DNA from 4 places in the Streptomyces sp. NPDC058697 genome. Region 3 is predicted to be linked to each of the others. Evidence: riboswitches for the same ligand, from Rfam matches in the RefSeq annotation. Region 3 holds a riboswitch; each other region holds the start of a gene.
The links. Region 3 has a riboswitch for cyclic di-AMP ahead of ACFWXQ_RS03780 (C40 family peptidase). Riboswitches for the same ligand answer to the same signal wherever they lie in the genome.
Positions count from the first base shown of each region.

Region 1: it holds a riboswitch for cyclic di-AMP, as region 3 does, so the genes downstream of both, ACFWXQ_RS30070 (transglycosylase family protein) here and ACFWXQ_RS03780 (C40 family peptidase) in region 3, are expected to answer to the same signal.
Region 2: it holds a riboswitch for cyclic di-AMP, as region 3 does, so the genes downstream of both, ACFWXQ_RS22115 (M23 family metallopeptidase) here and ACFWXQ_RS03780 (C40 family peptidase) in region 3, are expected to answer to the same signal.
Region 4: it holds a riboswitch for cyclic di-AMP, as region 3 does, so the genes downstream of both, ACFWXQ_RS04250 (peptidoglycan DD-metalloendopeptidase family protein) here and ACFWXQ_RS03780 (C40 family peptidase) in region 3, are expected to answer to the same signal.

Region 1 is NZ_JBHXSU010000015.1:21,048-24,248, reverse strand. It holds gene eno (phosphopyruvate hydratase) at 1-542, opposite strand, end outside; gene ACFWXQ_RS30070 (transglycosylase family protein) at 1,011-1,712, opposite strand; cyclic di-AMP (ydaO/yuaA leader) riboswitch at 1,717-1,887, opposite strand; gene ACFWXQ_RS30065 (transglycosylase family protein) at 2,113-3,045, opposite strand.
Region 2 is NZ_JBHXSU010000009.1:22,874-26,074, reverse strand. It holds gene ACFWXQ_RS22120 (PP2C family protein-serine/threonine phosphatase) at 1-1,088, shown strand, start outside; cyclic di-AMP (ydaO/yuaA leader) riboswitch at 1,343-1,498, shown strand; gene ACFWXQ_RS22115 (M23 family metallopeptidase) at 1,510-2,559, shown strand; gene ACFWXQ_RS22110 (aldo/keto reductase) at 2,647-3,201, shown strand, end outside.
Region 3 is NZ_JBHXSU010000001.1:890,339-893,539, reverse strand. It holds gene ACFWXQ_RS03790 (catalase family peroxidase) at 1-326, shown strand, start outside; gene ACFWXQ_RS03785 (SGNH/GDSL hydrolase family protein) at 557-1,402, shown strand; cyclic di-AMP (ydaO/yuaA leader) riboswitch at 1,715-1,887, shown strand; gene ACFWXQ_RS03780 (C40 family peptidase) at 1,983-3,201, shown strand, end outside.
Region 4 is NZ_JBHXSU010000001.1:1,005,062-1,008,262, forward strand. It holds gene ACFWXQ_RS04245 (SGNH/GDSL hydrolase family protein) at 1-156, opposite strand, end outside; gene ACFWXQ_RS04250 (peptidoglycan DD-metalloendopeptidase family protein) at 456-1,388, opposite strand; cyclic di-AMP (ydaO/yuaA leader) riboswitch at 1,393-1,557, opposite strand; gene ACFWXQ_RS04255 (alpha-galactosidase) at 1,853-3,201, opposite strand, start outside.

The DNA.
Region 1 (3,201 bases), on a different contig from region 3:
CAGCGCACGGCCTCGGAGAAGGACTCCGCGCCGATCGGGGCGATCATGAACTCCTGGATGTCGACGTTGGAGTCGGCGTGCGACCCACCGTTGAGGATGTTCATCATCGGGACCGGCAGCAGGTGCGCGTTCGGTCCGCCCAGGTAGCGGAAGAGGGGGAGGTCGGACGCCTCGGACGCGGCGTGGGCGACGGCGAGCGAGACACCGAGGATCGCGTTGGCGCCGAGCGAGCCCTTGTTGTCGGTGGCGTCCAGGTCGATCATGGCCTGGTCGATGAGGCGCTGCTCGGTGGCGTCGTAGCCGACGAGCTCCGGGCCGAGCTGCTCGATGACGGCGAGGACGGCCTTCTCGACACCCTTGCCGAGGTAGCGGTTGGGGTCTCCGTCACGGAGCTCAACAGCCTCGAAGGCACCTGTGGAGGCGCCGGACGGAACGGCGGCACGACCCGTGCTGCCGTCGTCGAGGCCGACCTCGACCTCGACCGTGGGGTTGCCTCGGGAGTCCAGGATTTCCCGGGCTACGACGACGTCGATGGACGGCACGAGCATCTCCTTCTGGGATGTGACGCAAGCTGTTCCGGGCCGGAGGCCCGGTCGGGTGCGGACCTGTGGTGGCCCCGCGGCATGAGCCTAACCGGCTGCCGGGGTTCGGCCAGCCCTCGACCGCCTCCTGGACAGAACCGAGAGTAAATTGTTTCCGAACGGAACAAAGCGAGAGGGAAGCGCGGGAACGCCGAAGAGGCGAGCCCGGGAACGAAAAAGCCCCGCCCCGGTGCGTACGGGGGAACACGCACCGGAGCGGGGAGCCCGTGGGGGACGGGGGTGGCCCTCACGAGGCCTCCACTATGGGGGACACGGATGTGAGGGCGCTGTGGTTCAGCCGCGATTCGATTGTGGGTCCGGAGATCCGGCTGTGGGCCGGAGATCCGGCCGAGGCTGAGCGGCCAGGGCCTCGGCCGGGACGTGACATGACGTCCGGACAATCGAAGTGGGGGTCGCGGCCGACGGGTGTCAGCTGAGGTGCAGCTGCTGGCCCGGGAAGATGAAGTCGGCGTCGTCGACGATGTCGTCGTTCAGCTTGTACAGCTTCGCCCAGCCGCCCTTGACGTTCTTCTTCTCGGCGATCTCGCTGAGGGTGTCACCCTTGACGACCTTGTACTCGCCGTCGCCCTTCTCGACCTTCTTGCCGGTCGGGGTCTCGACGGTCTTCTTCGCGGCCGGCCGCTCCTGGGAACGCGAGGCGCGCTCCTCGGAGGACTTGGTGCTCTGCTGCGGCTGCGACTGCGAGGTGCCCTGGCCGGAGTTGCCCGAGTTCGAGGGCGCCGGGGCGCCACCGGCCGAGGCGCCGGACAGGCCCACGCCACAGCTCGGCCAGGCACCCTTGCCCTGGCCCGCGAGGACCTTCTCGGCGACGGCTATCTGCTCGGACTTGGAGGCCTGGTTGGCGGTGGAGGCGTACGCCGTGCCGCCGTACGCGGCCCAGGTGGAGGCCGAGAACTGCAGGCCGCCGTAGTAGCCGTTGCCGGTGTTGATCGACCAGTTGCCGCCGGACTCGCACTGGGCGACGGCGTCCCACTCGGAGGCGGTGGCGGCGGAGGCTCCCGTGGCGCCCATCAGCGGGACGGCGACGGCCGCGGTGGTGACACCGGCGAGCGTGGCGAAACGGGTGGCCTTGGACGGGCGGCGGTGCTTGCCCTTGCTCGAAAGCAGCATGAAGTGATCCCCTCACCGACGCCTGCGAGGTGAGCTGTCGGGTTCGGGCCGAGTGAGTTGCCCGGCCGCGCGACACTGCTGTCACGCGGCTTAACCCCAAGCCGTACCTGGCCTCAACGACCGGGTCCGGCACTTACCTTGGGTCCCCCGCTCCTGCCTACGGCGCTTGACGCGACGACTGTTCCCGTACGGCCGCTGGCAGGATTCGGCGTTGCGTCCGTCGGGGCTCACCAGTGGCGAGCGGTCACGACCGTAGACACGCGATCCGCCGAATTTCAAAGACGATCAGGGTCTTGAGATCCATGTCTCACTTTCACCAAATCGGACATTCAGCGCGAACTACCGCTGTTTTTCGCCCGATTCGACGCCTTGATGACCACATGGCACACCGCGCGGACCGCTACTTGTCGGCCGTCTGCAGGCCCTCCACGTCGAGGCTCTGACCGGGGATGATGAAGTCCGGGTCGTCACCGACGGCTTCCTTGTTCTCGGCGTAGAGCGCCCGCCATCCGCCCTCGACACCAAGGGAGTCGGCGATCCCCGAGAGGTTGTCTCCGGAACGCACGGTGTACGAGCCCTCGGCGGCGACGCGCGACTCGCTGTCGCTGCGCGAGGCGTGCCGGCCGGCGGAGTCGTCCGCCCGGGTGTCGGTGGCGCCTTCGTCGGCACTGCCACCGCGGTGACGGCCGGAGCCGGTGTCTTCCGTTCCGGAATCCTCGGCCGAAGCCTCCCCGTTCTGGGAGGACTTGTCCGGGTCGTCACTCTTTGCGGTGGCGTCCGAGGAGGAGCTGTCGGAATCCTGTGAGTCCGCGCTGTCGCCACTGCCACTGGACGAGTCGGACGAACTGGATGAACCAGACGTGTCGGACTTCGTCCCGCTGCTGTCCCCCATACCCAGGCCGGACAGCGGAGTGGAAGATTCCTCCGCGACCCCCGTGTCGACGTCGGCCGAGTCGGAGTTCTGCGTCAGACCCGCGACGAGCCCGCAGGTCGCCCAGGCGCTCGTGCCCTGCTTCGCGAGAACCTTCTCGGCGACGGCTATCTGCTGCGAACGGCTGGCCTGGTCGGCGCTCGGCGCGTAGTCGAGGCCGCCGTTGTCCTCCCAGGTCTCCTGGGTCATCTGGAGGCCGCCGTAGTACCCGTCGCCGGAGTTGGCGCTCCAGGAGCCGCCGCTCTCGCACTCCGCGACCGCGTCCCAGGTCGTACCGCTTGCGGCGCTCGCGCCGGTCGCGCCGAGCAGAGGGATCGCGATGGCCGACCCGGTCACACCCGCCGCGACGAGGAGAGCCGGAGCCTGACGGGGGCGACGGTGACGACCGTTCCCGGAGAGCATGCGGTTGCCTTTCGCGTGACAGCAAGGACTGCGCACAGCGCACAGCCCGACGACTGCGCTTGTGACTGCTGCGGCAGGTGGGACCGGCCGCATTGATGGGTGAACGTATCGGCAGTCGAACTCTTGTCACAAGTCGATGCAGCGCAGATAACGTGA
Region 2 (3,201 bases), on a different contig from region 3:
CGGTGCGCGTCGAGCCCGCGGAGAGGACCGCCCGGTATCAGCGCAGCCTCGTCCGCGCACTGCCGGCGCTGCTGATCGTCGCCGGTGCCTGTTACGACCTCCTCACCCCGCAGGACTTCACCGCGGCCCCCTTCTTCACGGCCGCACCACTCATCGCCGCTCCCCTCTTCTCGCTCGGCGCCACCGTGTGGACGGGGATCGTGGCGACCGCGGCCATGGCGCTCGTACACCTCAGGTTCGCCTTCGACGCGAGCGCGGTCACCGAGATCCTCACCGTGGCCACGGCCGCCGCGCTCGCCGTCGGCATCAACCGGCTCGTGGCCCGCGGCAACGCGCGCCTCGCCACCGCCCGCGAGGTCGCGGAGGCCGCCCAGCGGGCCGTACTGCCCGAACCGGCGGCGCGGATCGGCGGCCTCGAGATCGCGGCACGGTACGAGGCCGCACAGGAGGGCGCGTTCATCGGGGGCGACCTGTACGCCGTGCAGGACACCCCGCACGGCGTACGGCTCCTCGTGGGCGACGTGCGGGGCAAGGGCATGGGAGCGGTCGCCGTCGTCGCCGTACTCATTGGTGCCTTCCGGGAGGCCGCCGATCAGGAGGCGAGTCTGGAGGCGGTCGCCCAGCGGCTGGAGCGGGCGCTCGCGCGCGAAGGCGTCCGGCGCGACATCATCGCGGCCTTCGAGGACTTCACCACCGCCGTGCTCGCCGAGATCCCGCACGGCACCCCCGTCGTACGCCTCGTGAACCGCGGCCACCCCGGGCCCCTCCTCCTGTACGGCGACGGAGAGGTACGTACGCTCGGCGCGGCGGAGCCCGCGCTGCCGCTCGGGACGGGGGAGCTGGGGGCCTGGCCCGACCGTGCGCAGGAGGAGGAGTTCCCGGGCGGGGCCATGCTGCTCTTCCACACGGACGGGCTGTCCGAGGCGCGGGACCGGCGAGGCGTCTTCTTCGATCCGGCGCGGCAATTGTCCGGGCGGGTCTTTCCCGGGCCCGACGAGTTGCTCTCCGCGGTACTGGACGACGTCCTGCGGCACACCGGGGGCGGGGCCGCCGACGACATGGCACTGCTCGCGGTGCGGCGGCCGTGAGATAGATCGCTCTTGCGGCGACCTTTATCACCGTTGGTAGTCGAACGGAATCCCTCCGCTCAACAACTGACGCACCATCAACAGGGCTCCCGTTCCTGAATGACGATCAACTCGCCCGATTTACCCCGCTCATGACCTGTAAGTCCAGGCCAAGAGCCTTAACGATCATCAGGAACAGCTTGGAATCCGGTGCCCGGGTCTATTAACGTTCGATAACGCAGCGCGGTCGTCCCAGCCGTCACAAGAGTCGGCTCCGTGCGCACGCGCCGAATCCCGCAAGGGAACCGGGGAACCACCACTTGGGGTGAATCGCTCGTCTTCGCGGTGTAGCGCACCGCGGTTGACGCGCGTAGGAGACCTTCCTGCTCCGAACCCGTCAGCTAACCCGGTAGGCGAGAAGGAAGGAAAGGAGTGCGCCTACGTGGCGTCCAACCGGTCTGCCCCCACACCCTCGTTCGTGCCGGATGAGTTGACGGGTGAGCCCTCGGGTGAGAAGAAGCCCGACACCTTCGCATACGGCGCCCGCAAGGACGAGGAGACGTGGGACGTCTGGAATCCCAGCGCGGAGACCGTCCTTCCCGTCCGCGGCAGGCACCGCGTCTCCAAGCAGCGCGGCGGAGGACTCGCCCGTAGCTCGACCGTTCTGGGCGTCGGTGTCATAGCCGCCGTCGGTGCGGGTGGCATGGCCACCGCGCAGACCGGCAAGCCCCCGGTGTCGATCTCGATCCCCGACCTGCCGAACGTCGGCTCGCCGTTCTCGGACGACGACGCCCCCAAGGGCTCCAGCACCCCGATCACCGCCGTCGGCCTCACCGCCGCCGACGCCGAGGAGGGCAACTCGGACGCGGGCGAGGCGCTGCGCGCCCGCATCATGCTCCAGGCCGAGCAGCAGCAGGACCAGGTGGACCGCGAGGCCCAGGCGGCCGCCGAGGCCGCCGCCGCGAAGAAGGCGGCCACGCTGGCCGCCAAGGAGCGGGACGCGGCCGAGGCCAAGGTCGCCGCCGCCAAGAAGAAGGCGGACCAGGAGGCCAAGGAGAAGGCCGAGGCTGCACGCCTCGCCGAGCTCGCCAAGCAGTTCACGCTGCCCACCTCCTCGTACACGATCACCTCGACCTTCGGGCAGTCCGGTGCGCTGTGGTCGTCCGGTCAGCACACCGGTCTGGACTTCGCCGCTCCTACGGGTACCCCGATCAAGGCCGTTCACAGCGGCACGATCACCGAGGCCGGCTGGAACGGCTCGTACGGCTACCGCACGGTCCTCACGCTCGACGACGGTACGGAGGTCTGGTACGCGCACCAGTCGTCGATCGGTGTCAGCGTCGGCCAGAAGGTGGCCACCGGCGACATCATCGGCCGCGTGGGCGCTACCGGCAACGTCACCGGGGCGCACCTCCACCTGGAGGTCCACACCAGCGGTGGCGACGGCATCGACCCGATGGCGTGGCTGCGGGGCAAGGGGCTCACTCCGTAGGACGGGCTGACCCGCCTTACGGTAAGGCGGGTCCGAGAGGTTCTCAGGTTCGGAATACGGCCGTCCGGTACGGCCGTTGAGCTACCCATGACCTCTCTCCGCAAGCTGGGTTCGTCCGACCTCGACGTCTTCCCGCTCTCCCTCGGCGGCAACGTCTTCGGCTGGACCGCCGACGAGGCGCAGTCCTTCGCCGTGCTCGACGCGTACACCGCCGCGGGCGGGAACTTCGTCGACACCGCCGACACCTACTCGGCCTGGGTGCCGGGCAACGAGGGCGGTGAGTCGGAGACCGTCCTGGGCGAGTGGCTCGCCGCGCGCGGCAACCGCGCCGACGTCGTCGTCGCCACCAAGGTCGGGGCCCACCCCCGGTACAAGGGTCTGTCCGGGGTGAACATCAAGGCCGCGGCCGACGCGTCGCTGCGGCGGCTGCGGACGGACTACATCGACCTGTACTACACCCACTTCGACGACCCTTCCGTGCCGGTCGAGGAGATCATCACGGCCCTGGACGAGCTCGTCCGCGCCGGCAAGGTACGCGCCATCGCCGCGTCCAACCTCTCGCCCGAGCGCCTTCAGGAGTCCCTCGACCTCTCCGACCGCGAGGGCCTCGCGCGGTACGTCGCGCTGCAGCCCCGGTACAAC
Region 3 (3,201 bases):
CGGCCACCCGCACCCCGCACTACCTGACCGACGAACTGCACCAGCGCCTGGAGCACGCACCGGTGGCGTTCGAACTGCGGATCCAACTCGCCGAACCCGACGACCCCACCCACGACCCCAGCACCGTCTGGCCCGACCACCGCAAGGAGATCACCGCCGGGCGCCTGGAGATCAACGCCCCCGCCGACGACCAGGATCCCTGGAACACGCAGGCCTTCAACCCCACCCGCGTCACCACCGGCATCCAGCTCTCCGACGACCCCGTCCTCGCCTTCCGGGCCCACGCCTACGCCGAATCCCACCGCCGGCGCAGCCACAACCAGTAGAGCCCCGACCCATGTTGTCCCGCCCATGAGTGAACCTCCTTGATTCGTGCGGCGTTTGACGTGATGACAGCACAACGCCCCCGCACCCGGCACCTGTTGGCGGAGCGACTTGCGGAGTGACTCGACGAGCGCTTCGGGGGCCCGACGAATGGACGGACTTGAACAAGCAGACCAAGAGATCCCCCGGCCGACGAGGCCTGCTGCGCGGCGCCCTGGTGGGGTGTTGCGCGATGGCCCTGTCGACCGCGGGGGCGACAGCGGCGAGCGCCTCGGCACCCTCGACATCCACCGCGCGCACCGTGAACTACGTGGCCCTGGGCGACTCCTACGCCTCCGGCCCCGGCATACCGACCCAGGTCGACTCCGCGTGTGCGCGGTCCGACCGGAACCATCCGTCCCTCCTCGCGGCAGCGAGGAACTGGCAGCTGACCGACGTCAGTTGTTCGGGTGCCACGACGACGGCCCTGGCCGGCCCCCAGGGCGCGCAGCCGCCGCAACTGGACGCACTCGGCGCGGACACGGACGTGGTCACCCTGACCATCGGTGGCAACGACATCGGCTTCTCCAGAAATCTGGCCACCTGCGCCGGACTGACGTCCAAGGACCCGACGGGCAACCCGTGCCAGGCCTTCTTCACCAGCGGCGGCACCGACCAGCTGGAGCAGCGCGTCAACGACACCGCTCCCAAGATCGCCGCGGCGCTGGACGCCGTCCGGCAGCGGGCTCCGCACGCCAAGGTCCTGGTGGTCGGCTATCCCGACCTGTTCCCGGACGACGGGGTCGGCTGCACCGGCTCCGCCGTACCGCTCGCGGCCGGTGACTTCGCCTATCTGCGGGACACCGAGAAGAAGCTCAACGCGATGCTCGCGAGCCAGGCGTCGGCAAACGGCGCGGGCTACGTCGACACGTACACCCCGACGGTGGGACACGACATGTGCAAGCCGGCCGGCGAGCGCTGGATCGAACCCCTGGTCCCGGAGGGTCCGGCCGCACCCGCCCACCCCAACGCGCAGGGCCAGCAGACCATGGCCGCCACGGTGGAGCGTGCCCTCCACTGCCGCGTGTACCGCCGATGACCTGAGTGGGGCGTGGGCACCGGCGGTCCGGGGGAGAGCCGGTGCCCCGTCCCACAAGCGAGGATCGCCGTCCCGTGGCGCGCGCAACGCGCGTTCACGAAGCTGTACTTGCCCGGCGCGGGCGGCACGGGCGTCACGGCGGGAGTTGCGAACCGTGAGAAGTCGCCGAAGTCCGGCGATGTCTCGACCCGGTACGACGAAGGTCACAGTTATATATCGGACACTTCGCCCTTCAATCTTCACACGAGGTGCACATGTTGGCTAAGTTGACGGACAGGACGCACGACTCCCTCCGGTGAACCTCGCCGGGTCGCGCGGCCTCCGCCGAATTCGGTGGCCCTCGCGGCGACCGGAACCGGGGACCCAACCGAACTTTGGGGTGAATCGGCCCAACCGCCCGACAGGGCAAGGGCCGTAGGGCATACCTTCCGGATTCCTCGCCCGAACCCGACAGCTAACTCGGTAGGCGGAGCACGGAAGGAGTACGGCTCCCATCGCGCCGGAACGAACCACGCGCCCCGGAGGCAGCAACCTCCCGGGTATACCCCGGCCCGCCCTCGCGACGGCGGCCGCCACCTCAGTGGACCTCTACTCCTCGGCCGGCGGCTCCTCGCCCGCGCGAGAGGACGACAAGCCGAGTCGCGAAGAAGTCCAGCAGCGGATCAGCAGCCTCTACGACCAGGCAGAGACCGTCAGCGGGAACTACAACGCGACCCGGGCGATGAACTCGGGGCGCCCGCGCGAGCGTGTGACGCCCGGACCCGACGCTGGGCGTGGGCGCGCCGACACGGTTTCCGCCCCTGCCCCCGCTCTGAACGACCGCGCCAAGCAGTGGTTCGACGTCGGACGCTCGCAGCTGGGGCCCCTCATCCCCGCCGTGCTGCCGCCCGACAGGATGCCGGACCGCGGCCAGGCCGCGGCGCGGCCCAAGAGCACCGGTGACCGTCCGGGGGAGCGGTCGCCCGACCGTGCGCTGGAAGCGGCGGCCAAGCCCGTCCTGGAGCTGACCGCCGGACCCGGCGCCGCGACAGCCGCCCGGCCCGTGGCGGAGTTGACCGCGGGTCCCGTCGCCGCGCTGCCGGCCGTGCCCCAGCAGCGTCAGGACGCCACCGCGGTCATGCCCGCACTGCCCGCCGCTGATCCGCGGCAGCCGCTGAAGACCTCCAAGCAGCGGAACCAGAGCAAGCTCGCGAAGGCCCGTGAACTGCTGTCCGCGCACACCGCCCGGCGGAGCGCCCCGGTGGCGGCCATCGAACCCGCGCCGGCGGCGACCGCCTGGGCCACCACCGAGGGGCAGGGCTACCGCCAGGCCGAGGCCGAATGGTGGCAGCAGCAGTCGCAGCCGCAGTCGCAGTCGGCCGGTTTCGGCACGCACCTGTCCGTCGACGCCCTGGGCGGCCCGGACCTGACGCTCGGCATGGGCCTGCCCGCCGCTCCGGCTGCGGCTCCGGTTCCGTCCTTTGCTCCGGCTCCGTCAATCGGCATGGACCTGCCCATGGGACCGGACCTGTCGTTCGGTATGGCTCCGCCCGTCGACGCCCGTACGCCGGTCGGCACGGGCCTGCCCATCGGCTCGGACGGCGCTTCGAACCCCGGATACGCCACCTCGAACCCCGGATACGGCGCTACGACCCCCGGTTACGGCGGGTCGACCCCGGGATACGGCGGGAAGGCGGCGACAGCGGTCGACTTCGCCCGTGAGCAGATCGGCAAGCCCTGTGTGTGGGGAGCGATGGGGCCGGGCTCGTACGACTGCTCCAGCCTCACCCAGGCGGCCTGGAAGGCGGCCGGGGTCGCAC
Region 4 (3,201 bases), 110 kb from region 3:
GACGGCGAGGTTGGTGTAGTCGAAGTCGCCCTCGGGCCGGCGGTCCGCGAGAAGCACCGCGAACCGGTCGGCCCAGCCGACGAACGCCCCGTCCGGGCCAAGGTCGCCGACGCCCTCGGTGAAGCTGTCCCCCACCGCCACGTACGACCCGATCACTGATCTGTTGTCATTCTTCGAATCGTCTGCCACATCGGGCCATGATTCACCTTCGGGTGTGAGCTACGCGACCGTAGGAAGGGGTTGACGCGCGGTGAGATAAGCCACTCGTCAAGTGTTGGTCAATCCCGGAATAAGGCGCTCGATCAGGGATGTTGTCGCAGCTCTCGCACCCTGTCGACACATCGCCCGGCCATGCCACAGAACCGAAACACCGAAGGCCGGACCCCGGGGATCACAGGGTCCGGCCTTCGGAGACGAGCGGAGTGGTACGCCGCGTGGGCGTGCCCGGCGTCGGGTCAGATGGAGACGCCCTTGCCGCGCAGGTAGGCCAGCGGGTCCACGTCCGAGCCGTAGTCCGGGGTGGTGCGGATCTCGAAGTGCAGGTGCGGGCCGGTGACGTTGCCCGTCGCGCCGGAGAGGCCGACCTGCTGGCCCCCGGTCACGGCCTGTCCGGCCGAGACGGAGAGGGAGGACAGGTGGGCGTACTGGGCATAGCGGCCGTCTTCGAGCTGGATGACGACCTGGTTGCCGTACGCGCCGCCCCAGCCGGCCGAGACGACCGTGCCCGCGCCGACGGACTTGAGGGACGTGCCGGTCGGGACCACGAAGTCGACGCCGGTGTGGTACCCGCTGGACCACATGCTGCCCGACATCTTGTACGGGGTGCCGACGCTCGCGCCCGCGACCGGCAGCGTGAAGCCGGCGGCACCGGCGTCGTCCGCGGCCTTGGGAGCGGCGGCAGCCTTGGGAGCGGCAGCCTTGGGGGCCGCCTTCTTCGCGGAGGACTGGGTGGCCTTGGAGGCGCCGGAGTCGGAGCTCGAAGTGGCGGCGGCCTTGCCGATCGAGAGCTTCAGGCCCGGGTGGATGAGCGCCGGGTCACCGCCGATCGCCTTGCGGTTGTCCTCGTACAGCTTCTTCCAGCCACCGCTGACGTTCTGCGTGCCGGCGATCTTCGACAGGGAGTCGCCCGCTCGCACGGAATAGGTCTTGGCCGCGGCCTTCTTCGCCTCGGCCTTCTTGTCGGCGGCGGCGGGCGCCGATTCGGCGGCCTTGCTCGCGACATTCGAGACGCTCGCCACGGAATCGGCGGCGGACTGCGAAGTCGCGGCCTGCGCTCCGGTCGCGCCGAGCAGCGGAAGGGCGAGCGCCGCGCCGCCGGTTCCGGCGACGGCTATGGAGCGGGTGAAACGCTGGGACTTGGGACGGCGGTGCTTACCCTTCGCGGGCATGGCGAATTCCTCTCCGGCGCCTGCGAGGTGAGCTGTCGGGTGCGAGCTGGAGATGCCCGGCCGTGTTTGCGCACGACTTAACCCCTAGCCGTTCCGGAGACCGGAACAGGCGTTCTACCTGTGGGTCCCCCGCTCCTGCCGTGTACGGGTGGGTGAGCGGATTCCGGGCGGCGGCAGGATTGGGCGTCCGTCCGGATTGGTGGCGAACGTAAGCGACATGAAGACGCAGTAACAACCTTTGGGGTTTCCTGTGTGCCCCGTTCTCTTGATCCCTGACCGAAATGACGGTCACGCTGCGTAAAGCAGGGATCTCCCCCGTTTGTTAAATCCCTGAAAACGCAGCTGAATTACGTGAACATGGCAACAGCGGACCGTCACGAATATGACGCTGCTCACGGAGTGCCGTTCCAGGAGCCTTTATTCCAGAGCGAGTTGGATTTAAGGCTCCATTACGGACACAACAGTCACATGCGACGCAGCCGGAAAACTGCCGCATCAAGGTCACCGTGCAGCCCCGTCCGCAACCCGTGATGCAACAGCACCGCCCCGCGGTGGACTTCGCCCGTTTCGAGGCATTCGTACGCCGCTGCCGGGTCGAGTCCGCGCAGCCGCACCGGAGCGACCGGCTCGCCGTAGTGCTGGGCCTGGAGCCACGCGAGGACGACGACCTCGCCGTCACGCGTGTACTGCACGGCGCTCAGGCCACCCTCCGGCGCCCGCAGCCGGTAGAGGTCCCCGCCCTGCACGACGGGCCGGATCTCCTTGTAGAGCTCCACCCACGTCCGCGCCTCGGCCAGCTCCTCGTCGCTCCACCGGGTCAGGTCGCCGCCGACACCGAGCACTCCGGCCATCGCGCTCACGAAGCGGAAGCGCAACGAGCTGACCCGGCCGTTGAGCTGGGTGTTCGGGCTGTCGGTGACCCAGGCGGCCATGGTCCGCGCGGGATGCACCTGGCTGAAACCGTGCTGGATGGCGAGCCGGTCGAGCGGGTCGGTGTTGTCCGAGGTCCACACCTGGTCCGTACGCGCCATGATCCCCAGGTCGATACGGCCGCCGCCGCCCGAGCAGGACTCGAAGGCGACGCCCGGGTGGGCCTCCCGCAGCCGGTCCAGGAGGCGGTACAGGGCGTGCACATGGTCCACCCAGAGCCGCTGCGGGTAGGCCTCGCCGGGCCATCCCGCATCCGTGAAGCAGCGGTTGAAGTCCCACTTCACATAGTCGATCGGCGCGCTGGAGAGCAGCGTGTCGAGCTGCTCCCACAGGTACTCCTGGACGTCCTCGCGGGCGAGGTTCAGAACGAGCTGATTGCGTAGCTCCGTCCTCTTTCGTCCCGGTTGGAACTGCACCCAGTCGGGGTGCGCGCGGTACAGCTCGCTGTCCGGATTGACCATTTCGGGCTCGACCCAGATCCCGAACTGCATCCCCAGCGCGTGCACCTCGTCGGCGAGGGGCTTGAGGCCGGCCGGGAAGCGGTCGGGGTTGGGCGTCCAGTCGCCGAGCCCGGCCCGGTCGCTGGTGCGCGCCCCGAACCAGCCGTCGTCGACCACGAACAGCTCGACCCCCATCTCGGCGGCCCGCCGCGCCAGCACGCCCTGCTGCTCCTCGGAGATGTCGAACTCCGTGGCCTCCCAGGAGTTGTAGAGCACCGGTCGGTGCTGGTCCGCGTCCGGGATCACGTACGCGTGCTGGTAGGCGTGCCAGGCGCGGCTCGCGCCGCCGAATCCGCCGTCGCTCCACAGCCCCGCGAAGACGGGTGTGACGAAGCTCTCCCCCGGCTCCAGCCGCAGCAGCCCCGAGTCGTCGTACCCGACCC